DNA from 3 places in the Pantoea sp. SGAir0184 genome. Region 1 is predicted to be linked to each of the others. Evidence: predicted binding sites of a transcription regulator. Region 1 holds the regulator's gene; each other region holds the start of a gene.
What was found. Region 1 encodes LexA, which represses DNA repair genes until DNA is damaged. Its sites were predicted from a motif close to TNCTGTATGTACATACAGNA; they were not measured.
Positions count from the first base shown of each region.

Region 2: the regulator LexA is predicted to act here: its motif matches at 2,156-2,175, upstream of rmuC (DNA recombination protein RmuC).
Region 3: the regulator LexA is predicted to act here: its motif matches at 6,425-6,444, upstream of metR (HTH-type transcriptional regulator MetR).

Region 1 covers NZ_CP028050.1:3,834,403-3,842,094, reverse strand. Annotated here, with positions in the region: gene C1N60_RS18215 (ABC transporter substrate-binding protein) at 1-165, opposite strand, end outside; gene C1N60_RS18210 (UTRA domain-containing protein) at 392-1,090, shown strand; gene psiE (phosphate-starvation-inducible protein PsiE) at 1,161-1,571, shown strand; gene ubiC (chorismate lyase) at 1,664-2,182, shown strand; gene ubiA (4-hydroxybenzoate octaprenyltransferase) at 2,207-3,073, shown strand; gene plsB (glycerol-3-phosphate 1-O-acyltransferase PlsB) at 3,208-5,631, opposite strand; gene C1N60_RS18185 (diacylglycerol kinase) at 5,757-6,125, shown strand; gene lexA (transcriptional repressor LexA) at 6,231-6,845, shown strand; gene dinF (MATE family efflux transporter DinF) at 6,974-7,692, shown strand, end outside.
Region 2 covers NZ_CP028050.1:3,964,063-3,971,754, reverse strand. Annotated here, with positions in the region: gene udp (uridine phosphorylase) at 1-728, shown strand, start outside; gene C1N60_RS18770 (tetratricopeptide repeat protein) at 829-2,100, shown strand; gene rmuC (DNA recombination protein RmuC) at 2,218-3,729, shown strand; gene ubiE (bifunctional demethylmenaquinone methyltransferase/2-methoxy-6-polyprenyl-1,4-benzoquinol methylase UbiE) at 3,805-4,563, shown strand; gene C1N60_RS18755 (ubiquinone biosynthesis protein UbiJ) at 4,570-5,175, shown strand; gene ubiB (ubiquinone biosynthesis regulatory protein kinase UbiB) at 5,172-6,809, shown strand; gene tatA (Sec-independent protein translocase subunit TatA) at 6,920-7,162, shown strand; gene tatB (Sec-independent protein translocase protein TatB) at 7,172-7,681, shown strand; gene tatC (Sec-independent protein translocase subunit TatC) at 7,684-7,692, shown strand, end outside.
Region 3 covers NZ_CP028050.1:3,974,180-3,981,871, reverse strand. Annotated here, with positions in the region: gene rhtB (homoserine/homoserine lactone efflux protein) at 1-300, opposite strand, end outside; gene pldB (lysophospholipase L2) at 404-1,399, shown strand; gene yigL (sugar/pyridoxal phosphate phosphatase YigL) at 1,432-2,232, shown strand; gene glpT (glycerol-3-phosphate transporter) at 2,267-3,607, opposite strand; gene C1N60_RS18800 (carboxylate/amino acid/amine transporter) at 4,012-4,890, shown strand; gene C1N60_RS18795 (YehS family protein) at 4,887-5,369, opposite strand; gene metR (HTH-type transcriptional regulator MetR) at 5,460-6,392, opposite strand; gene metE (5-methyltetrahydropteroyltriglutamate--homocysteine S-methyltransferase) at 6,619-7,692, shown strand, end outside.

The sequences.
Region 1 (7,692 bases):
GGTATCTTTCCAGTTAGCCCAGGTGTCAGGCATACCGACGCTGTTCACCTGGCCTTCGGCGCGCGCGGCTTTTTCCAGCGCGGCAACATCGTTATCGGCGGCATGCGCGGCGGGCAGCGCAAGCAGAACGGCACTGGCTACTACAGAAGAGATAAACGCTTTCATCTCGATTGCTCCGGGTGTAAGTTTTGGGTCGTCGTGGTCTAGTCCAGCAAGAACCGAGCCAATGTAGCCCGGATAGATGAAGGTTTTATGACCGGGGTGTTGAAATGGGATGTGGCGCGTCGTTCCACATGCGGTTTCAGCGCGCTAAAGCGTGGGATGTGCCTTGTCACATTGTAGTCATCGAACTGTCATAGTGCAGATTTGCCCCAAAATGAGGCTGAAAAAAATGTCGTCGAAAACCGCAGATGTGATCGCCGCCGCACTATGCGAACGGATTGAAAACGGAGAGTTTGTCACCAGACGATTGCCGGCCGAGCGCGCGTTGAGCGAACAATATTCCACCACGCGCATCACGCTTCGTGAAGCGCTTGGCCTGCTGGAAGCGCAGGGCGTCATCTACCGCGAACTGCGGCGCGGCTGGTTTATTGCGCCGCCGCGCCTCATCTATAACCCGGCACATCACAGCCACTTTCACGCCATGGCGCTGCAGCAGGGGCGCATTGCCAGCACTGAGGTGATGGAGGCGCGCGAGGTGCCGGCGCAGCTGGCAATTGCGCGTCATCTGCAACTGCTGGAAGGCGATCAGGTGTACCGCATTCGCCGCCTGCGCCGCATTGATGGCCGCGCGGTGCTGTACGTCGAGCATTACCTCAATCCGGCCTTCTTTCCCGGTCTGCTGCGTGAAGATCTCACCCGCTCGCTGACCGATCTGTATGACCAGCGCTACGGCATTCACTACGGCGGCGCACGGTTTACCATTGTGCCCGGTCCGCTTCCGGCGCGGGCGGCGCCCGCACTGAACGTGGCGAGCGGTACGCCCGGCCTGCTGATTACGCGTATCAACCGTGACCAGCATAAGCGGGTGATTGACTGCGACTGCGAGTACTGGCGTTATGACGCGCTGTGCGTTGATGTTGAGGTGTGATGTATTGTGATTTAGATCACATTACAGCATGATAGCGCCAGAAGAATCTCGTCATCTGAGGCGCAAAATAATGACAACAAAACCAGCGGCGGGGCAGCTTATTGCTTCGGTATTACAGTGGGTACTGAACATTGGCCTGGTGATTCTGGCCGTTATTCTGGTGGTGTTTCTCGGTAAAGAGACCATTCACCTGGCGAATGTGCTGTTCAGCACCGGTGAGCAGGCGTCCTCGTATCTGCTGATCGAAGGCATTGTGATCTACTTTCTCTATTTCGAGTTTATCGCGCTGATTGTGAAGTACTTTCAGTCCGGCTATCACTTTCCGCTGCGCTACTTCGTCTATATCGGCATCACGGCGATTATTCGTCTGATCATTGTCGACCATAAAAATCCTTTCGATACGTTGTGCTACTCGGCGGCCATTTTGATTCTGGTGGTGACGCTGTGGCTGGCCAACAGTAACCGCCTGAAACGCGAGTAATTCCTCCCGCGACGCCAGCGTGGCACAAGCAGATGTGTCACGCTGAGCGCGGTGCGCTACACTAGGGCAACTTTTTTACCGGAGATGTCCTGATGTCGCATGACGCGCTGCGCCAGTTACGCGCACTGCACTGGCTGCCAGCCTCTTCCCCGTTACTTTCACCGCCGCTGCTTGACTGGCTGCTGGAAGAAGACTCAATGACACGCCGCTTTGAGCAGCATTGTCAGCAGGTTACCGTACAACTGCTGCGGGAAGCGTTCATTACCGCCGATGAGATGCCGCAGGAAGCAGCGTTTCTGCCTGCCGACACGCGCTTCTGGCTGCGTGAAATCGTGCTGTGCGGTGACAATGAACCCTGGCTGATTGGCCGTACCGTGGTGCCGGAGAGCACGCTGAACGGCCCGGAACAGATGCTGCAAAATCTCGGCACGCGACCGCTGGGACGCTACCTGTTTGCCTCCTCGACGCTGAGCCGTGATTTTATCGATCCGGGCCAGATTGATGACCTGTGGGGACGCCGCTCGCGGCTGCGCCTGTCCGGCAAACCGCTGCTGTTAACTGAACTGTTTTTACCGGCGTCGCCGCTGTACCGCGCGCTGAAGCAAGGATAACGCCCCGTGCAAAAGACTTTAACCATGAGCAAATGGCAGGCCTATAGTCGCCTGATGCGTATTGATAAACCGATTGGCACGCTGCTGCTGCTGTGGCCGACACTGTGGGCGCTGTGGCTGTCCGGCATGGCGATTCCGCCGCTGTCGGTGCTGCTGGTGTTCGTCCTTGGCGTGTTTGTGATGCGCGCGGCGGGTTGCGTGATTAATGATTACGCCGACCGTAACGTCGACGGCCACGTGAAACGCACCGCCGCGCGACCGTTAGCCAGCGGCGCGGTAACGGAGAAAGAGGCGAAGCTGCTGTTCGCTGGCCTCGGTCTGCTGGCGTTCCTGCTGGTGCTGACCATGAACCGCATGACCATTCTGCTGTCATTTGGCGGGCTGGCGCTGGCGTGGGTTTATCCCTTTATGAAACGCTATACCCATCTGCCGCAGGTGGTGCTGGGCGCGGCGTTTGGCTGGGCGATTCCGATGGGCTGGGCGGCGGTTAGTGAGTCCTTACCCTTTGTCTGCTGGCTGGTGTTTCTCGCCAATATTTGCTGGACGGTGGCTTATGACACCCAGTACGCCATGGTTGACCGCGACGACGATCTGAAGATTGGCGTGAAATCCACGGCGATTCTTTTTGGGCGTTACGACAAGCTGATTATCGGGTTGTTACAGCTGGCCGCGCTGGGCCTGATGGCACTGGTGGGCATTTTACTGCATCTGAACGGTGCGTTTTACTGGTCGCTGCTGCTGGCGGGCGGGCTGTTTGTGCATCAGCAGAAACTGATTGCCGGGCGTGAACGTGAGCTGTGCTTCCAGGCATTCCTTAACAACAACTACGTTGGTCTGGTGCTGTTTATTGGCGTGCTGCTTAATACCCAGCCGTTTGTTGCGCTGTTCTGATGACGGGATGATTAACCCCGGCGGCGCGCCGGTCGTCGCAGTGGGAAGCGCGTTCTTTTCGCGCCTGAATCTGACAATAAAAACCGCGGCGCAATCTGGCGTGTGACAGATGCGCCGCGGTTTTCAGTCGTCCATTAGTCGTGCGCCACGGCACTCTCAATGGTCAGACGGACATCGCTGGTGACCAGTTCGGCCAGCATCTGCCACATCATATTGGTACGTTCAGCATCCGCATCACCGGAATCACTGATATAGCCTTCATCACGCAGCGACAGCACCAGCGCGGTAAAGACTGCCTTGTCGAAGAACTCCGGCGCATTGATACCGTGCAGCACTGACAGACGCTGAGCCAGCGTGCGGCTCTCTTTCTCCAGCGTGCCACGGTTAATGGTCGGCTTGGCGCTGAGAATGGCGAAGGTGATGGCGAAACGCTGCAGCGTTTCACGAATCCCGGCCGCCAGCAGCTGCAGCGTACGGTAACGCGCCGCACTCATTTTCAGCTGGCCTTCCTGTACGGTGATCAGCCCCTGCCGCGCCATTTCGGCGCAGAGCGCATTCAGCAGGGCTGGCAGTTCGGCACTGTCCCAGCGCAGGAACAGTTCGCTCTTCAGCATCGGATAGACCAGGCTGACCTGGCGCAGCAGTTCCGCCTCGCTGATCTCCCGATGCTGCTGCACGATAGCGGCAATCAGCGACGGCATCACCAGCATATGGTGGATGTTGTTGCGATAGTAGGTCATCAGCACCGCCTGCTCGCGCGGCAGAATGATGATCTCGCCAATACTGTCCTGCTCGGTCTCGAACTTGTTCATGCCCATGGCGTGATCGAGCAGCGCTTCAGCGCTGAGATCCGGCACGGTCGACTCGGGTGAGTACGGCACATTGCGCAGCAGCTGGGTGTAGCACTCCAGCTGTTCCGTCAGCTGTTCACGCGTCAGCGAACGCTGGCGCGATGCCAGCAGCGCGGTCACGCACAGGTTCATGGCGTTGGCCGCGCCGGCTTCGTTGATGCGTACCATCAGACGTGCCGCGATGTCATTCACCACCGGCGTCATCCACGCCGGACGCTGAGGATCGATAGGGTCAATCGCGTCGCGCCACTCCGGAACCTGTTTGTTGAGATAGTTAACCAGCGACAGCGGCTCACCGAAGTTCACATAGCCCTGGCCGAGGTTACGCAGCTTGCGCAGGCCGCGCACCATCTGCATGAAGCCCTCTTTCTCTTTCGCGGCACCGCGCAGCTCTTTGGCATAAGTGCCGACTTCCATCACGTGCTCATAACCGATGTAGATCGGCACAAAGGTGATAGGACGGCTGCCGCCGCGCAGCAGCGCCTGTAACGTCATCGACAGCGTGCCGGTTTTCGGGTCGAGCAGACGGCCAGTGCGCGAGCGTCCGCCTTCAACAAAATACTCCACCGAATAGCCGCGGCTGAACAGCTCGCCCAGGTATTCGCGGAACACCGTGGAGTAGAGCTTGTTGCCTTTGAAGGTACGACGAATAAAGAAGGCACCGAGACGACGGAAAATCGGTCCGGCTGGCCAGAAGTTTAGATTGATACCGGCAGCAATATGCGGCGGCACCAGGCCCTGATGATAGAGCACATAGGACAGCAGCAGATAATCCATGTGGCTGCGGTGGCAGGGCACGTAAACAATTTCGTGACCATCCTGCGCCAGCTGGCGCACGCGTTCGCCGCCGTGCACGTTAATGCCCTGATAGAGCCGACTCCACAGCCAGCCCATCACACGGTCAGTCACGCGGATCGCTTCGTACGAGAAATCCGCCGCCACTTCTTCCATCATTTCGATGGCGTTCTGCTGCGCTTTTTCATGCGAAATCTTCTTGCTGCGCGCTTCGTCTTCAACCGCTTTCTCAATTGCTTTGGACTGCAGCAGCTTGTTGAACAGATCCTGGCGTGCCGGCAGACGCGGGCCGACGGCTGCCAGCCGCTGGCGGGCAAAATGAATGCGTGCGACACGTGCCAGCTTCTGCGCGATCGACTGATCGGTACCGTGTTCGGTGGCCATCTGACGCAGCGAAACCGTGGGCGAGAAGCGGACAAAGCTGTCGCGACCGTGCCACAGGATGGCAAAGAACTTCTGTATACCGTTAAGAATACGCAGATGTGGCGTCGGTTCGCCCTGAATTTCACGGCCTGGCGCACGGCCAAACATCACGGAAACCGGCAGCATCTGTACGTCCAGCGCCGCATTATTGCGGTGCAGATCGAGGTAGTCATGGAAAAGCTTGACCGACTCCGGGTTCGCCACGAAATAGGGGAAGACGCGCGGCCCATCGTGAATAAATACGTGGCGCGGCAGCAGGGTGCCGTCAATCTCCAGCGGCGCCAGCGGATCCGGCAGATCGTGCTTCAGGCACTGTGCGCGTAGCGTGAGCAGGTCCGCCTTTGAATCATAAGGCAAAACATACATCACCGGACGGGTCGGATCGATACCGTGTTCCGAGATCGGATCGGTCGGAATGACCTTACTTTTTACCAAAATAGAGAGTGGTAAATTCAACAATTTGTAATAGAGTTTACGCCAACCTGACATAGACAACTTGAAGCCTCTTGTTAGCAAAGCGCGGCAAGCATACCAGAAAGTGCGGCGAAGATCTGTGGCTGTGCCACCTCGCGCGCCCAGACATTGACGTCAAAAACAGTTAAGGGTTCCACAACATGGCAAATAACGTCACCGGTTTCCTGAGAATCATTAAAGCCGCCGGTTATTCCTGGCAGGGGCTGCGCGCTGCCTGGCAGCATGAAGCCGCTTTTCGCCAGGAGGCGATTGCCGCACTGGTCGCGGTTGCCATCGCCTGCTGGCTGGATGTCGATATCATCACGCGTGTGTTGCTGATTGGCTCGGTGGTGCTGGTAGTCATTGTTGAGATCCTTAATAGTGCCATCGAAGCCGTGGTGGACCGTATTGGTCAGGAACGCCATCCGCTGGCGGGACGCGCCAAAGACATGGGCTCGGCGGCGGTACTGCTGGCTATCTTACTGGCTCTGTTTGTCTGGATCGCGCTGCTTTGGTCGCATTTGCGATAAACATTCCACATTCATCAAGCCGCTGATTTTTCCCTCTGTTTCGGTTTTCATTTCGCCAATACCTGTATATACTCACAGCGACTGTATAAACAACCAGGGGGCGGGATGAAAGCGTTAACCAGCAGGCAGCAACAGGTCTATGACCTGATTCGCGACCATATTAATCAGACCGGCATGCCGCCAACGCGTGCTGAAATTGCTTCGCAACTGGGCTTCCGCTCGCCTAACGCTGCTGAAGAGCACCTGAAAGCGCTGGCGCGTAAAGGTGTCATTGAAATCGTCTCCGGTGCATCGCGCGGTATCCGCCTGCTGATGGAAGAAGAGGCGAGTGAAGGGCTGCCACTGATCGGTCGCGTCGCCGCCGGTGAACCGCTGCTGGCGCAGGAACATATCGAAGCCCACTATCAGGTCGACGCCAACCTGTTCAAACCCTCTGCCGATTTCCTGCTGCGCGTCAGCGGTATGTCGATGAAAGATATCGGCATTATGGACGGCGATCTGCTCGCGGTGCATAAAACGCAGGAAGTGCGCAATGGCCAGGTGGTGGTTGCGCGTATCGATGATGAAGTCACGGTGAAACGCTGGAAGAAGCAGGGCGCGATTGTCCAGCTGCTGCCGGAAAACAATGATTTCCAGCCGATTGTTGTGGATACCCGTGAACAGTCGCTAACCGTGGAAGGGCTGGCCGTTGGCATCGTGCGCAACGGCGAGTGGCTCTGAAACCCGGTTGATCTCCCCCGCTGCGGCGGCGCTCGCGCGCTGGCCGCAGTCTGCTTTAATCATACTCTTGTTCCCGGCCCGTAAGGCGCTCGCTCAGGCCGACTACCGTAACCCTCGGGATGGGGCTGATGCAGCTATTTTCCTCTTCTGATAAAACGCTGTGGCGACTGGCGTTGCCAATGATCCTCTCCAATATCACTGTGCCGCTGCTCGGCGTGGTCGATACCGCCGTGATTGGCCATCTTGATAGCCCGATCTACCTCGGCGGCGTGGCCGTAGGCACCACGGCAACCAGCTTCATCTTTATGCTGCTGCTGTTTCTGCGTATGAGCACCACCGGTTTAACCGCCCAGGCGTTCGGGGCCGGCGATAAACAGGCACTGGCGCGCGCACTGATGCAGCCGCTGCTGATCGCTCTTGCCGCCGGGTTGCTGCTGGCGCTGCTGCGTTCTCCTGCCAGTAGCCTGGCGGCAACGCTGATGGGCGGCAGCGCGGAAGTCCAGCAGCAGGCGCAGATCTTCATTGAAATCCGCTGGCTGAGCGCACCGGCTACGCTGGCTAACCTGGTGATTCTCGGCTGGCTGCTGGGCGTGCAGTATGCGCGTGCGCCGATGGTTCTGCTGATTGTCGGAAACCTGGTCAACATCCTGCTCGATCTGCTGCTGGTGCTGAAATTGCACTGGGGCGTTGCCGGTGCCGCCGCCGCCACGGCGCTGGCCGAATACGTGACGCTGGCAGTGGGATTATGGATGGTGGCGCGCGTACTGAAACTGCGCGGCATCGATTTCAAACTGCTGAAAAACAGCTGGCGCGGTGACGCGGCGCGGTTATTTCGCCTTAATCGCGA
Region 2 (7,692 bases), 130 kb from region 1:
CCAAAGCCGATTTGAAAGGAGCCACGCTGGCGATTGTTCCTGGCGATCCGGAGCGCGTGAAGAAAATCGCGGCGCTGATGGAGAATCCACAGCACCTCGCGTCGCATCGTGAATTCACCACCTGGCTGGCGGAGATCGACGGCAAACCGGTGGTTGTCTGTTCCACCGGCATCGGCGGTCCGTCCACCTCTATCGCCGTTGAAGAGCTGGCGCAGCTGGGCGTGCGTACCTTCCTGCGTGTGGGTACCACCGGCGCGATTCAGCCACACATCAACGTGGGTGATGTGCTGGTGACCACCGCCTCGGTCCGTCTGGACGGTGCCAGCCTGCACTTTGCGCCGATGGAATTCCCGGCGGTGGCTGATTTCGCCTGCACCACCGCGCTGGTGGCCGCGGCAGAAGCCTGCGGTGCGACCACGCATATTGGTGTCACTGCCTCGTCAGACACCTTCTATCCTGGCCAGGAGCGCTACGACACCTTCTCCGGACGCGTAGTGAGCCGCTTCCAGGGCTCGATGAAAGAGTGGCAGCAAATGGGCGTACTTAACTATGAAATGGAATCCGCTACACTGTTAACCATGTGCGCCAGTCAGGGACTGCGTGCCGGCATGGTGGCTGGCGTCATCGTGAATCGCACGCAAAAAGAGATCCCGGATGCGGCCACCATGAAGCAGACAGAAAGCGATGCGGTGAAAATTGTGGTGGATGCCGCGCGTCGCTTACTTTAGCGCGCCAGTCAGGGAATGATTTCGAGACCAGGCTTATAGGGAGCTCAGCAATTGCCTGATTAGAATGCGCGCAATTTCAGCCGATTCTGAGAAATTTCCTATGCGCAAAACGATCTCTGTCCCACGTCCGGGTTTTACCAGCCGCCCTGCTGCAATGCAGGCCCGCGTTGAGAGTGCCGCCGCGCGCTTTCGTCAGGCAATGGCCGCGTCAGATTATCCTCTGGCGCGCCAGTGCTGCGAAGAAGTGCTGCGCGTCATGCCTAACCAGATGCAGGTGCTCAGCGACTACGCGCTGACGCTGATGCGCGTCGGCGAACATAAAAAATCCTACAAGATTTACCAGAAAATCTATCAGGCACCGGCGGCGCAGCGCGCGCAGGCGTCGGAAACCTGGCTGGATGGCCTGACGGAAGTGTGTGGCTGGCTGGATAAGACAGATGAAGTGGCGCGTTATGGCCTGGAATCGCTCACCCAATCCGACATGCGTTTCAGTCAGGGCGCGAAAGCGACTTTTCCCGCACCGGCACCTGCGCCGATTAACCGCAGCAATCCGGCAGAAAATATCATCTCCTTCAGCCTGTACGGCGGCCAGCCGCGCTACTGTGAAACCCTGATTAAAAACGTTGAGGTGGCGCGCGAGCTCTATCCGGACTGGATGTGTCGCATTTATCTCGACGATAGCGTGCCGCAGCACGTGTGGCAGCGCCTGACCCAGCCAAACACCCAGCTGGTGGATATGTCGCAGGAGAAAACCATTTTCCCTACGCTGTGGCGCTTTCTGGTGATGGACGATGCCAGCGTAAAACGCTACATCGTGCGCGATGCGGATTCGCTGCTGTCAGAGCGCGAAGTGGCGGCCGTCGATGCCTGGCTGGCTTCGCCATTCTGGTTCCACCACATGCGCGATTATTACTCGCACACCGAGCTGTTACTGGCCGGCATGTGGGGCGGCTGTCACGGCGTGTTTCACAACGTGGAACAGCAGATGCGCGACTTTATCGCGCAGTATGACGGCAGCGAGCGCTTTACCGACCAGTACTTCCTCAAGGTAGCGCTGTGGCCAACGGTGCGCGACAGCATCCTCAATCACGACGATATCTTTCACTTCCACCACGCGCAGCCGTGGCCGGCGCATGCGCCGATTCGCTGGCAGACCGACAGCTTCCACGTCGGCAGCAATGCCGGTTTCGCCAGCATGGCCGGCAAAGTGGCCAACGCCGAAAATGGCCAGCAGCAGGTGGAGCTGACTTACGGCGGCAACAGCTGGTGCTATCCGGCGAAGGTGAAAAGCGACAGCGAATGGGTGCTGCCGATGCCGTTTTTCCTGATTGACGCCTGGAAAGCCGGCGACCTGACCGTACGCGCCCTGTAGTTGCCCGGACGGTGCCCATCGCGCCCGCGATAAAATCCGCGGGTTGCCATGAATGTTCTGGACATTCATACAGTGGCGCTCTACCTTCTCCTCAGCGAGACGATCCGCGGGGGGATTATGGATCAGCAACTTATCATCAGCGGCGCGCTGGCGCTGGCCGGTTTGGGCATTGGCTGGATTATTGCCCAGCTGCGCGCCGGCCATCAGCACGCCAGCTTCACCACTGAACGCCGCCTGCTGGAACAGGCGCAGCAGCGTCAGCAGCAGCAGCTGGAACAGCTGCAACAGCAACTGCAGCAGCGCGAACAGGAGCTGCGCCAGCTTCACGGCACGCTTAGCGGCGCGCAGGAGCGCCTGCAGCAGCTGGATTACTGGCGGGCCGAGAGTGAACAGCTCAGCCGCGAGCTGCGTAATCAGCTGGAAGTTAACAGCGCGCAGGAAGCCGAACTACGGGAAGTCACCATTCGATTAGAAGAGACGCGTTTCGCAGCTGAGGAGAAGCAGCGTCTGCTGACCAACAGCGAACAGCGCCTGAGTGCGCAGTTTGAAAATCTCGCCAACCGAATCTTCGAAAACAGCGGAAAACGCGTCGACGAGCAGAACCGGCAGAGCCTCAACAGCCTGATCGGCCCGTTGCGCGAACAGCTGGACGGCTTCCGCCGCCAGGTCAACGACAGCTTCGGCCAGGAAGCGCGTGAACGCCACACGCTGGCGCACGAAATTCGCCAGTTGCAGCAGCTCAACGCGCAGATGGCGCAGGAAGCGATCAACCTCACCAAAGCGCTGAAGGGCGACAATAAAATTCAGGGCAACTGGGGCGAAGTGGTGCTCAGCCGGGTGCTGGAGGCCTCAGGCCTGCGCGAAGGCTACGAGTATCAGACTCAGGTCAGCGTGCAGCTGGAGCAGCAGGGCCGTATGCAACCGGATGTGATTGTGCGTCTGCCGCAGGGTAAAGATGTGGTGATTGACGCCAAAATGACGCTGATTGCCTACGAGCGCTACTTCAACGCCGACGATGAGCTGACGCGCGAACAGGCGATTCAGGAGCACATCAACGCGGTGCGTGGCCATATCCGGCTGCTGGGGCGTAAAGATTATCAACAATTGCCCGGTTTACGCTCGCTGGATTATGTGCTGATGTTTATTCCGGTCGAACCGGCGTTTCTGCTGGCGATCGACCGCCAGCCGGAGCTGATCAGCGAAGCGCTGCAGCAAAACATTATGCTGGTCAGCCCGACCACGCTGCTGGTGGCGCTGCGCACCATTAATAATCTGTGGCGCTATGAGCATCAGAGCCGTAATGCCCAGCGCATCGCCGACCGTGCTGCGCGCTTGTACGACAAGATGCGGCTGTTTGTCGATGACATGAGCGGCATCGGGCATAGCCTCGACAAAGCGCAGCAGAGTTATCAGCTGGCGATGAAAAAGCTGGCACAGGGGCGCGGCAACCTGATCGCCCAGAGCGAGTCGTTTCGTGCGCTTGGCGTAGAGATCAAACGGCCCATCAACCCGCAACTGGCAGAGCAGGCGCAGCCCGACGCGGCGGATGATACATGGGCCGATGACAGCGAGCCCGCTGAAAATGCGGCAGATTCTTCCGCCGCTTCCCTGCGCCGCATCAACGAATAACACGCCGGTGGCGTGCTCGGATCGCCCGACTCTGATACACTTCGGGAAGTATTGTTTGTGGAACAGGTAAAACCGATGGCAGATGAATCACAGCAGGAAACTACCCATTTTGGCTTTCAGACCGTCGCCAAAAGTGAAAAGGCCGATAAAGTCGCGGACGTGTTTCACTCCGTCGCGGCGAAATATGACCTGATGAACGATCTGATGTCGTTCGGCATCCATCGCGTCTGGAAGCGTTTTACCATCGACAGCAGCGGCGTGCGCCGCGGTCAGCGCGTCCTGGATCTGGCCGGCGGTACCGGCGATCTGACGGCAAAATTCTCGCGCCTGGTCGGTGAAACCGGTCAGGTGGTGCTGGCGGACATCAACAGCTCAATGCTGAAGATGGGACGCGAAAAGCTGCGCAACCTCGGCGTAACCGGCAACGTCAGCTACGTGCAGGCTAACGCAGAAGCGCTGCCGTTCCCGGATAACTATTTCGACTGCATCACCATCTCCTTCGGCCTGCGTAACGTGACCGAAAAAGAGAAGGCGCTGGCGTCGATGTTCCGCGTGCTCAAGCCGGGCGGCCGTCTGCTGGTGCTGGAGTTCTCTAAACCGGTTTTCGAGCCGCTGAGCAAAGCCTACGACACTTACTCTTTCCACATTCTGCCGCGCATCGGCCAGCTGGTGGCAAAAGACGCGGAGAGCTATCGCTATCTGGCGGAGTCGATTCGTATGCATCCGGATCAGGAAACCCTGAAGGCGATGATGAACGACGCTGGCTTTGAAAATACCAGCTACTACAACATGACCGGCGGCATTGTGGCGCTGCATCGTGGCTTTAAGTTCTGATTAATCATGACTTTTACCCCTCTCATCACCGGCGGTCTTGAGACCGCCCTGAACCGTGTGTTGTACCGCGATCGCAGCCTGAAAACCGCACGCCAGCGTCTGGCCGGCAAAGTCCTGCTGCTGCGCCTGCAGGAGCTGGATTTTCCGCTGGTGCTGGTGTTCAGTGAAAACCAGCTGGATGTGCTGAGTGACTGGCAGGACCGCAGCGACTGCAGCGTCAGCCTGCGTTTCAGCACGCTGCCTAAGCTGCGCGATCGTCAGCAGCTGACCAGCCTGATTCGCAGCGGTGAGCTGGACGTGGAAGGCGATCTGCAGGTGGTACAGCAATTCTCCGCGCTGATGGATCTGGCTGAACTCGATCCGGCCGAATATCTCGCGCCGTGGGTGGGCGACATCGCGGCACAGGGCATCAGCCAGGCCGCTCAGCGTGCGCTGGCCCAGCTCAGACAGCAGGTCACCCGCCGTCAGGATTATCTGGGGCAGGTGCTGACCGAAGAGTGGCGCGTGGCACCGGGGGCGCTGGAGCAGGCGTGGTTTTGTGAGGAGGTAGAAGCGATGGAACGTGCGCTTAATGCGTTTGAGGCGCGTTTGGCACAGCTGGAGGCGAAATGACGCTGGGAGAAATTCGGCGCTTATACTTCATTATCAAAGTTTTTCTGACCTACGGGCTGGATGAACTGATTCCGCATATGCGCATCACGCTGCCGCTGCGGCTGTGGCGGCGCTGTGTTTTCTGGATCCCCAACCGGCACAAAGAAGCCGAGATGGGCATCCGTCTGCGTCTGGCCATGGAGCAACTCGGTCCGGTTTGGATCAAGTTCGGTCAGATGCTCTCGACGCGCCGCGACCTGTTCCCGCCGAAAATTGCCGATGAGCTGGCGATTTTGCAGGACCGCGTGGCGCCGTTCGACGGCGTGAAAGCCAAGGCGCAGATTGAGCGTTCGATTGGCGGCCCGGTGGAAACCTGGTTCGACGACTTCGATATCAAACCGCTGGCATCGGCTTCGATTGCCCAGGTGCATACCGCGACGCTGAAATCCAACGGCCGCGAAGTGGTGATCAAAGTGATTCGCCCGGATATCCTGCCGGTGATCAAAGCTGACATGAAGCTGATTTACCGCCTGGCGCGCTGGGTGCCACGTCTGCTGCCGGACGGTCGCCGTCTGCGTCCGATGGAAGTGGTGCGCGACTACGAAAAAACGCTGATTGATGAACTCAATCTGCTGCGTGAAGCTGCCAATGCGATTCAGCTGCGCCGCAACTTCGACCAGAGCCGCATGCTGTACGTGCCGGAAGTGTTCTCCGACTACTGCAGCGAAACCATGCTGGTAATGGAGCGCATTTACGGCATTCCTATCTCCGACGTTGCCACGCTGGAGCAGCACGGCGTCAACATGAAGCTGCTGGCCGAACGCGGCGTACAGGTGTTCTTCACCCAGGTGTTCCGCGACAGCTTCTTCCACGCCGATATGCATCCCGGCAACATCTTCGTCAGCTACGAGCATCCGGAAGATCCGCAGTATATCGGCATTGACTGCGGCATCGTTGGCTCGCTGAACAAAGAAGATAAGCGCTACCTGGCGGAAAATTTCATCGCCTTCTTCAACCGCGACTACCGCAAAGTGGCCGAGCTGCACGTCGACTCGGGCTGGGTACCGCCGGATACCAACGTGGAAGATTTTGAGTTCGCGATCCGTACCGTGTGCGAGCCGATTTTCGAAAAGCCGCTGGCGGAAATCTCCTTTGGTCACGTGCTGCTCAATCTGTTCAACACCGCGCGCCGTTTCAATATGGAAGTGCAGCCGCAGCTGGTGCTGTTGCAGAAAACCCTGCTGTACATCGAGGGCATCGGCCGTCAGCTCTATCCGCAGCTCGATCTGTGGAAAACCGCCAAGCCGTTCCTGGAGGACTGGATTAAGGATCAGATTGGCATTCCGGCCATCCTGCGGGCGGTGAAAGAGAAGGCGCCGTTCTGGGCGGAGAAACTGCCGGAGCTGCCGGAGCTTTTTTACGACAGTATGCGCCAGCACAAGTTATTGCAGCACAGTGTCGATAAACTCGTCACCGATTTGAACGCGCAGCGCACCCGTCATCATCAGGCACGTTATCTGTTTGGCGTCGGGGCTACACTGTTATTAAGTGGCACCGCCGTGCTGTTGAGCCGGCCTGACTGGGACTTCTTCCCGGCGCTGTTAATGGCCGCCGGCATCGTCACCTGGCTCATCGGCTGGCGCAAGACAAACTGATTGTCTGCCTGGTGCAAATCGCGTAATGTCGCAGGCTTAAGTCCGGGTAAAAACGGACTTTCTGTGCGTTACAGTTAACCGTTTTTCACAGAATATTAGAGGCATATCTCATGGGCGGTATCAGTATTTGGCAATTGTTAATCATTGCCGTCATTGTTGTACTTCTGTTCGGTACCAATAAGCTTCGTAACCTGGGTTCGGATTTAGGCTCTTCCATTCGCGGCTTCAAAAAAGCCATGAGCGATGAAGACGAGAAAAAGGATCAACCGAAAGAGCAGGACGCTGACTTCAACGCCAAACTGGCAGACAAACAGCACACCCCGGCGAGCAAAGACGACGCCCGGGACAAGTAAGGTAAAACTGTGTTCGATATTGGTTTTAGTGAACTGGTATTGGTGTTCGTGATCGGGCTGATTGTACTGGGCCCGCAGCGCTTACCGGTTGCGGTGAAAACCGTTGTTGGCTGGATCCGGGCCATTCGCTCGCTGGCTGCTAATGTGCAGAACGAACTGGCCCAGGAGCTGAAACTGCAGGAGCTGCAGGACAGCCTGAAAAAGGTCGAAGAGGCAGGACGCGGCACGCTGTCGCCGGAGCTGAAGCAATCCATGGAAGAGCTGCGTAAAACCGCGGACTCCATGAAGCGCTCGGTGCAGCAGAGCATCGATATCGAAAAAGCGGAAGATGAAGCCAACACCATTCATCAGCCGCCCGCTGCCGCGCCACAGCCCGCAGAGCCGCACAGCGTCGTGACGCCGGCCAGCGCGGCACATCAGGCCAGCGCCCCGGCGCAGGCGCCGCAGCCTGCACCAGCCACCAGCCACACCGATTCCGTCGCGCCTGCGACCACTCCTCCCGTAAAAGATGAACGATAAACATGGCCGTT
Region 3 (7,692 bases), 140 kb from region 1:
ATTGAGATCGATTCCGCCCGCTGAGCGCCACTGTTGAATGCCAAGCCACACCAGATAGGCCGCGCCCGCCCATTTCAGTACCTCAAACGCCAGCACCGACTGCGAAAACAGCGCGCCCAGACCGGCGCCCACCAGCACAATATGCACGGCGAGACCCAGCTGTAATCCGGTAATTGAGGCTGCCGCACCGCGATAGCCGTGGCTGATGCCGGTGCTCATGGTGTTGATCGCGCCGGAACCGGGCGAGAGGCTGAGGATGGTCGTGGTTAACAGGTAGGTTAACCACCATTCAATGGTCATGGGTGACATTCCCTGAAGAGAGTGAAGTGTGACACAATACGCCAGAAAATCGCGCTGCGCTATTAAGTGCAGAGCCGCGTTTGACGTTTTTTCAGGGGGACGGATGCAGCAGCATAAACAGAGTTGGCTCGGACGTGAGCACGCTTTTTCAGCCTTTGCTACCGGTCCGCTGCTCGACTTCTGGCGTCAGCGTGAAGAGTGTGAATTCAGCGGCGTGGGCAATCTGACCATTCGCTATGTGCGCTTCACCTCACCGCAACACCGGCGTGTCATCCTGATTGTGCCCGGACGCATTGAAAGCTACATCAAATACCCCGAGCTGGCCTATGACCTGTTCCACTGCGGCTACGATGTGGTGATTATCGACCATCGCGGTCAGGGGCGTTCAGACCGGCTGCTGGCCGATTCGCATCGCGGTCACGTGGTGGAGTTCAGCGATTATGTCGACGATCTGGAAACGCTGTATCTGAAAGAGATCGTCAGCCATCACTATCAGCAGCGCTACGTGCTGGCGCACTCGATGGGCGGCGCAATTGTGGCGCTGTTTCTGGCGCGTCAGCCGCAGGCCTTCCACGCGGCGGTGTTTTGTGCGCCGATGTTTGGTATCGTGCTGCCGCTGCCGCCGTTTCTGGCGCACCGCATTCTCGACTGGGCGGAAAAGCTGCCCGCGCTGCGCGACGGCTACGCGCTGGGCACCGGACGCTGGCGCGCCAGCCCGTTTGGCATTAACCGGCTGACGCACAGTCGCGAACGTTATCGTCGCAATCTGCGTTTTTATGCCGACGATCCGGCGATTCGCGTCGGCGGCCCCACCTATCACTGGGTGCGGGAAGGGATTCAGGCCGGACGCCATATCCTTAATCAGGTGGCGCAGATTACGACACCGATTCTGCTGCTGCAGGCCAGTGAAGACGACGTGGTGGATAACCGCGCGCAGGATCTGTTCTGTGAAGCCATGGCGGCAGGGGGACATGCGGTGGAAGGCACCACGCCTTACATCATTCAGGGCGCGCGTCACGAGATCCTGTTTGAAACAGACGCCATGCGCGCCGAAGCGCTCAATGCGGTGGTCGACTTTTATCAGCGCCACCGTGACTAATGTATTCTTAGACATCAATACCAGAGGCCTACATGTACCACATCGTTGCATCCGACCTGGATGGCACGCTGCTTTCTCCGCAACATCGTCTGACGCCGTTTGCCCGCACCACGCTACAGGAACTGGTGGCGCGCGATGTGCATTTTATCTTTGCCACCGGACGCCACTACATCGACGTCGGTCAGATGCGCGATAAGCTCGGCATTCCGGCGTATATGATCACCTCAAACGGCGCGCGCGTGCATAACGCCGACGGCGAACTGGTGTTCAGCCACAATCTGGACAGCGATATCGCCAGCGAGTTGTATGGCCTGAAGTATCACGATGAGAAAATCCTGACGCACGTTTACCGCGACGATGAGTGGCACATCAGCCGCCATAATCCGCAGGAAGCGGAGTTTTTCCAGGAATCGGTGTTCACCTATCAGGTGTATCAGCCAGGCATGCTGGCCACCGACGGCATCAGCAAAGTGTTCTTCACCTGCGACGATCCGGAGCATCTGGTTCCGCTGGAACAGGCGATTGAAGCGCGCTGGGGTGACCGGGTTAACGTCAGTTTCTCGCTGCCCACCTGTCTGGAAGTGATGGCTGGCGGCGTCTCGAAAGGGCACGCGCTGGAAGCGGTGGCGAAACAGCTTGGCTATTCGCTGAAAGAGTGCATCGCGTTTGGCGACGGCATGAACGATGTCGAGATGCTGAGTATGGCGGGCAAAGGCTGCATCATGCGTAACGCCCATCAGCGCCTGAAAGATACCCTGCCGACGCTGGAAGTGATTGGCAGCAACGCCGATGACGCGGTGCCGCAGACGCTGCGTAAATTATTCCTCGCCTGAATAAAACGGGCCGGTATTCACCGGCCCGCTCAGATTATGCCTGCTGCTGCTTGTGGCGATGCTCGCTGACCATGGTCAGCAGCAGTAACACCACCGCCAGCACCGATCCGACAATCATCACTAAGAAACCGCCGTCCCAGCCGAAGAAATCCACGGTGTAACCGACAATCGCACTGGCCGCCACCGATCCACCGAGATAGCCGAACAGACCGGTAAAGCCTGCCGCAGTGCCGGCCGCTTTTTTCGGTGCCAGCTCCAGCGCGTGCAGACCAATCAGCATCACCGGACCGTAGATCAGGAAGCCAATGACGATCATGCAGATCATATCTATGCCCGGATTGCCCGGCGGGTTCAGCCAGTAAATGATGGTGGCGATGGTCACCAGCGTCATGAAAAACACCCCGGTGGCACCGCGATTGCCGCGGAATACCTTGTCCGACATCCAGCCGCACAGCAGCGTGCCCGGAATCCCGGCGTATTCGTACAGGAAATAGGCCCACGAGGATTTATCCAGCGTGAAGTGCTTCACCTCTTTCAGATAGGTCGGTGACCAGTCGAGGATGCCGTAGCGCAGCAGATAAACGAATACGTTGGCCAGCGCGATGTACCACAGCAGCTTATTCGGCAGCACGTACTGCATGAAAATCTGCTTCGCCGTCAGCTCCTGTTCGTGGTTCTCGCTGTAATCCGGCGGATAGTCATTCTTCCATGCCTCAATCGGCGGCAGCCCACACGACTGCGGCGTATCGCGCATCAGCGCAAAAGCGATGATGGCGACGAGGATGGCACCAAACGCCGGCATATAGAGCGCAGCTTTCCAGTCGTTAAACCACGCCATGCCGAGCAGAAACAGCAGCGGAGGAATGCCGCCACCCACGTTGTGCGCGCAGTTCCATACCGACACAATGCCGCCGCGCTCTTTCTGCGACCACCAGTGCACCATGGTGCGTCCGCACGGTGGCCAGCCCATGCCCTGGAACCAGCCACACAGAAACAGCAGCACGAACATCACCATGATGCTTGAGGTTGCCCACGGCACGAAGCCCATCACCAGCATCACGGCGGCGGCGAGAATCAGGCCGGCGGGCAAAAATACCCGCGGGTTGGAGCGATCCGAGACCGATCCCATGATGAATTTGGAAAAACCGTAGGCGATGGAGATGCCGGAGAGGGCAAAGCCAAGGTCGCCGCGGGAAAAGCCCTGTTCGACCAGGTAAGGCATCGCCAGCGCAAAGTTTTTGCGCACCAGATAATAGGCGGCGTAGCCAAAGAAAATGCCGAAGAAGATCTGCCAGCGCAGACGACGATAGAGCGGATCGACGCGATCATCCGCCACCTGGGGCTGGTGTGGTGCAGGTTTAAAAATACTCAACATCAGAATGGCCCTCCAAGGGCGCAATATAGTTATCGATTCCCAGCAGGTTGGGGCAAAAAAAGTACGACAGCGAACAGAAAGCAACCTTTCCATTTCGCGCACAGAATAGTGATGGTTACGCGCAGTTACTGTGACGTGTGACACATATGTTACAGTTTTATGGCAATAAAGAGCGATATAAACCAGTAAATGTTGGATTTCGCGCATTTCTGTCAGAGAAAACGGCGCGCTGCCTCATAAAAATCGCCGCCCGTCGGTCAACCCGCCATGCGGACGCGTGCCTGCTGACCGGGCAGGGAAGATGCGATCGTGTTTAATTTCATCACATGTCAACCAGATTATCCCGCCAGCGCGCTGTAGTTTGTTTACACTAGCGCCAGTGTTGAACTTTAGGATACATAACCGTGCTGTTGCTGATCGTTACCACCATTCTGTGGGCTTTTTCTTTTAGTTTAATCGGGGAGTATCTGGCGGGGCAGGTGGATACCTGGTTCTCGGTGCTGATGCGTTTAGGCCTGGCGGCGCTGGTCTTTCTGCCGTTTCTGCGCTGGCGCGGTTACCGCGCCTCAACGTTGCTGCTCTATATGCTGGTGGGCATGCTGCAATTAGGCATCATGTATCTGATCAGCTTTGAGGCTTATCTCTATCTCAGCGTGCCGGAATTCCTGCTGTTTACGGTGATGACGCCGCTGTATGTCACGCTGATTTATGACCTGCTCAGCAAGCGCCCGCTGCGCATTGGCTATGCCTTTAGCGCCCTGCTGGCGGTGCTCGGTGCGGCCATTATCCGCTACGACAAAGTCAGCGATGATTTCTGGTTCGGACTGCTGCTGGTGCAGGCGGCTAACATCTGCTTTGCGATTGGCATGGTGGGCTATAAGCGCCTGCAGGAAGTCCGTCCAATGCCGCAGCACACCGCGTTCTCGTGGTTCTATCTTGGCGCGGTGCTGATCGCGGTGATCGCCTGGTGCATCTGGGGCAATCCGCATAAGCTGCCGACCACCACGCTGCAGTGGGGTGTGCTGGTATGGCTGGGCGTGGCCGCGTCCGGGCTGGGTTACTTCATGTGGAACTACGGCGCGACCCAGGTCGATGCCGGGACGCTGGGCATTATGAACAACATGCACGTGCCGGCAGGATTACTGGTGAATTTGGCGATCTGGCAGGAGAAGCCGCACTGGCCGAGCTTTATCGCCGGGGCGATAGTGATTTTTGCGTCCCTGTACGTGCATAAACGCTGGGTACTGGGACACACGGCCAAAAGCGGCAGTTCAGGCGCTTAGCTTTTTTTCGCGGGTGTCGATGGCCGCTGAATCAGCGTTAAGCCTTTCAGGAAGTTACGCAGAATCTGGTCACCGCACTCGCGATAATTTTTATGATCCGGGTTGCGGAAAATCGCGCCGATTTCAGCCTGTGACACCTTGAAGTTAGCCTTCAGTAAGATATCCGGGATATCGGTGGTTTTCAGCGCGAAGGCGATGCGTAACTTCTTGAGAAAGATATTATTATTCATGCGGCGCTCAACCGACGGGGCCGGCGCGTCTTCGCTTTTGCCGCGACGGTAGAAAATCAGACCGTTGAGGAAGTAGCCCATCAGCACATCCGGCAGTTTACGAAACGCCTCATCGTCATCTTTCTTCAGCCACGCCTGCACATCTTCACGCGGTACTTCACTGCCCGCCAGCGCAAAAATCTCCACCACTTTGCTGTCGCTCAAATCCAGCATATAGCGCACGCTGCGCAGCACATCATTATTGGTCATGGTGAAACTCTCCGGTAGCGGTTAAGGCGGCGCATTATAGAGCAGGCAGGGCAGGGATAACAGCACGGGCGCCATTGGCCGCCCGCGGCATCAGGACGAGACCGGCTGCAGGGAGCCGGGGCGCGAGGCATCGCGCACGTAAGGCAGGTGCTCGCAGGCGTGCTGACGGGCAAAGCGCACAAAGGCCTCCAGCACCGGCTGCCGCTGCTCGCCATCGCGCATCGCCGCGTATAAACGGCTCCACAATCCGTCGCCCAGCGTGCGTGTCACCACCAGCCCCTGGTGCTCAAAGCTCTCTACCACCCAGTGCGGCAGCGCGGCAATGCCCATGCCGGCCGACACCATCTGGATCAGCAACAGCGTATTATCCACGCTCTTCAGCGCCGGGCTGACGCCGGCTGGCTGTAAGAAGTTACGCCACACGTCCAGCCGCTGACGCTGTACCGGATAGATCATCAGCACCTCATCGGCCAAATCTTCCGGCGTGATGTGAGCCAGTTGCGCCAGACGGTGATCCGGCGCCAGCACCAGCCGCACCTCAAAATCAAACATCGGCGCATAGAACAAACCGCTGCGCGGCAGAATATCGGACGTCAGCACCACGTCCAGTTCGCCCTGCTGCAGCGCCGGCTGCGGATCAAAGGTCACGCCGGATTTGAAGTCCATCACTACCTGCGGCCAGCTCTGACGGAAATTGTTCAGGGCCGGCGTCAGCCACTGGATGCAGCTGTGGCATTCGATAGCGATGCGCAACGTGGTCTGATGCGGCTCATGACAGGCCTGCAGCGCCTGCTGGATCTGCGGCAGAATCTGCTCCGCCAGCTGCAACAGAATCTCTCCCTGCGGCGTAAAACGGAGCGGCTGGCTCTTACGCACGAACAGCCGGAAGCCCAGCCGCTGTTCCAGGTCGCTGAACTGGTGAGACAACGCCGATTGCGTCTGATGAAGCTGGGCGGCGGCGGCAGCCAGCGAGCCGGTGTGCCGTAACGCCTGCAGCGTCCGCAGGTGTTTGAGTTCGATCATGAGAGTCCTTCACATCGAGATTGAACAAATTGCGCTTGAGACACATACAGTACCCGCAGATTATAGCGGTGTAAACATCTGGACGGCTAAACATCTCAGACAGACGCGACGGCCACTTTACCTTTGTCCAGCTAACACGCTCAGCGCACGGCAGGATTGCCCGCTGGATGAACGTAAATCGGTTGCTGCGACTGTCGCACAGCGAACAACTTCTGGAGAATCTCACATGACCATTCTGAACCATACTCTCGGTTTCCCTCGCGTCGGACTGCGCCGCGAACTGAAAAAAGCGCAGGAAAGCTACTGGGCCGGGAACAGCTCACAGGACGAACTGCTGGCGGTGGGTCGTGAACTGCGCGCCCGTCACTGGCAGCAGCAGAAAGACGCCGGTGTTGATCTGCTGCCGGTCGGCGATTTTGCCTGGTACGATCACGTACTGACCACCAGTCTGCTGCTCGGTAACGTACCGGCACGGCACCAGAATAAAGACGGCTCGATTGACCTCGACACCCTGTTCCGTATCGGCCGCGGTCGTGCGCCCAGCGGTGAGCCTGCGGCGGCGGCAGAGATGACCAAATGGTTTAACACCAACTATCACTACATCGTGCCGGAATTTACCCAGGGTCAGCAGTTCCGTCTCAGCTGGACGCAACTGCTGGACGAGGTGGATGAAGCGCTGGCGCTCGGCCACGCCATCAAACCGGTGCTGCTGGGGCCGGTGACCTATTTGTGGCTGGGTAAGGTGAAAGGTGACGCCTTTGACCGTCTGTCACTGCTGCAGGCCATTCTGCCGGTGTACCGTCAGGTGCTGGCTGAACTGCGTCAGCGCGGCATCGAATTGGTGCAGATTGATGAGCCGGCGCTGGCGCTGGAACTGCCGCAGGCGTGGCGCGAGGCGTTTAAACCGGCGTACGACGCGCTACAGGGCGAAGTGAAACTGCTGCTGACCACCTACTTTGACAGCATCGGTCAGAATCTTGATGTCATCAAAACGCTGCCGGTGCAGGGCCTGCATGTTGACCTGGTGCACGGCAAAGACGATCTCCAGCAGCTCAACCAGCAGATCCCGGCGGACTGGCTGCTGTCGCTGGGGGTGATCAATGGCCGAAATGTCTGGCGCGCCGATCTCACCCGCTGGTTTGAGCGCCTGCAGCCGCTGATCGGCCAGCGTCAGCAGCTGTGGATTGGATCTTCCTGTTCACTACTGCACAGCCCCATTGACCTGAGCGTCGAAACCCGCCTCGACGATGAGGTAAAAAGCTGGTTCGCCTTTGCGTTACAGAAGTGTACGGAGCTGTCG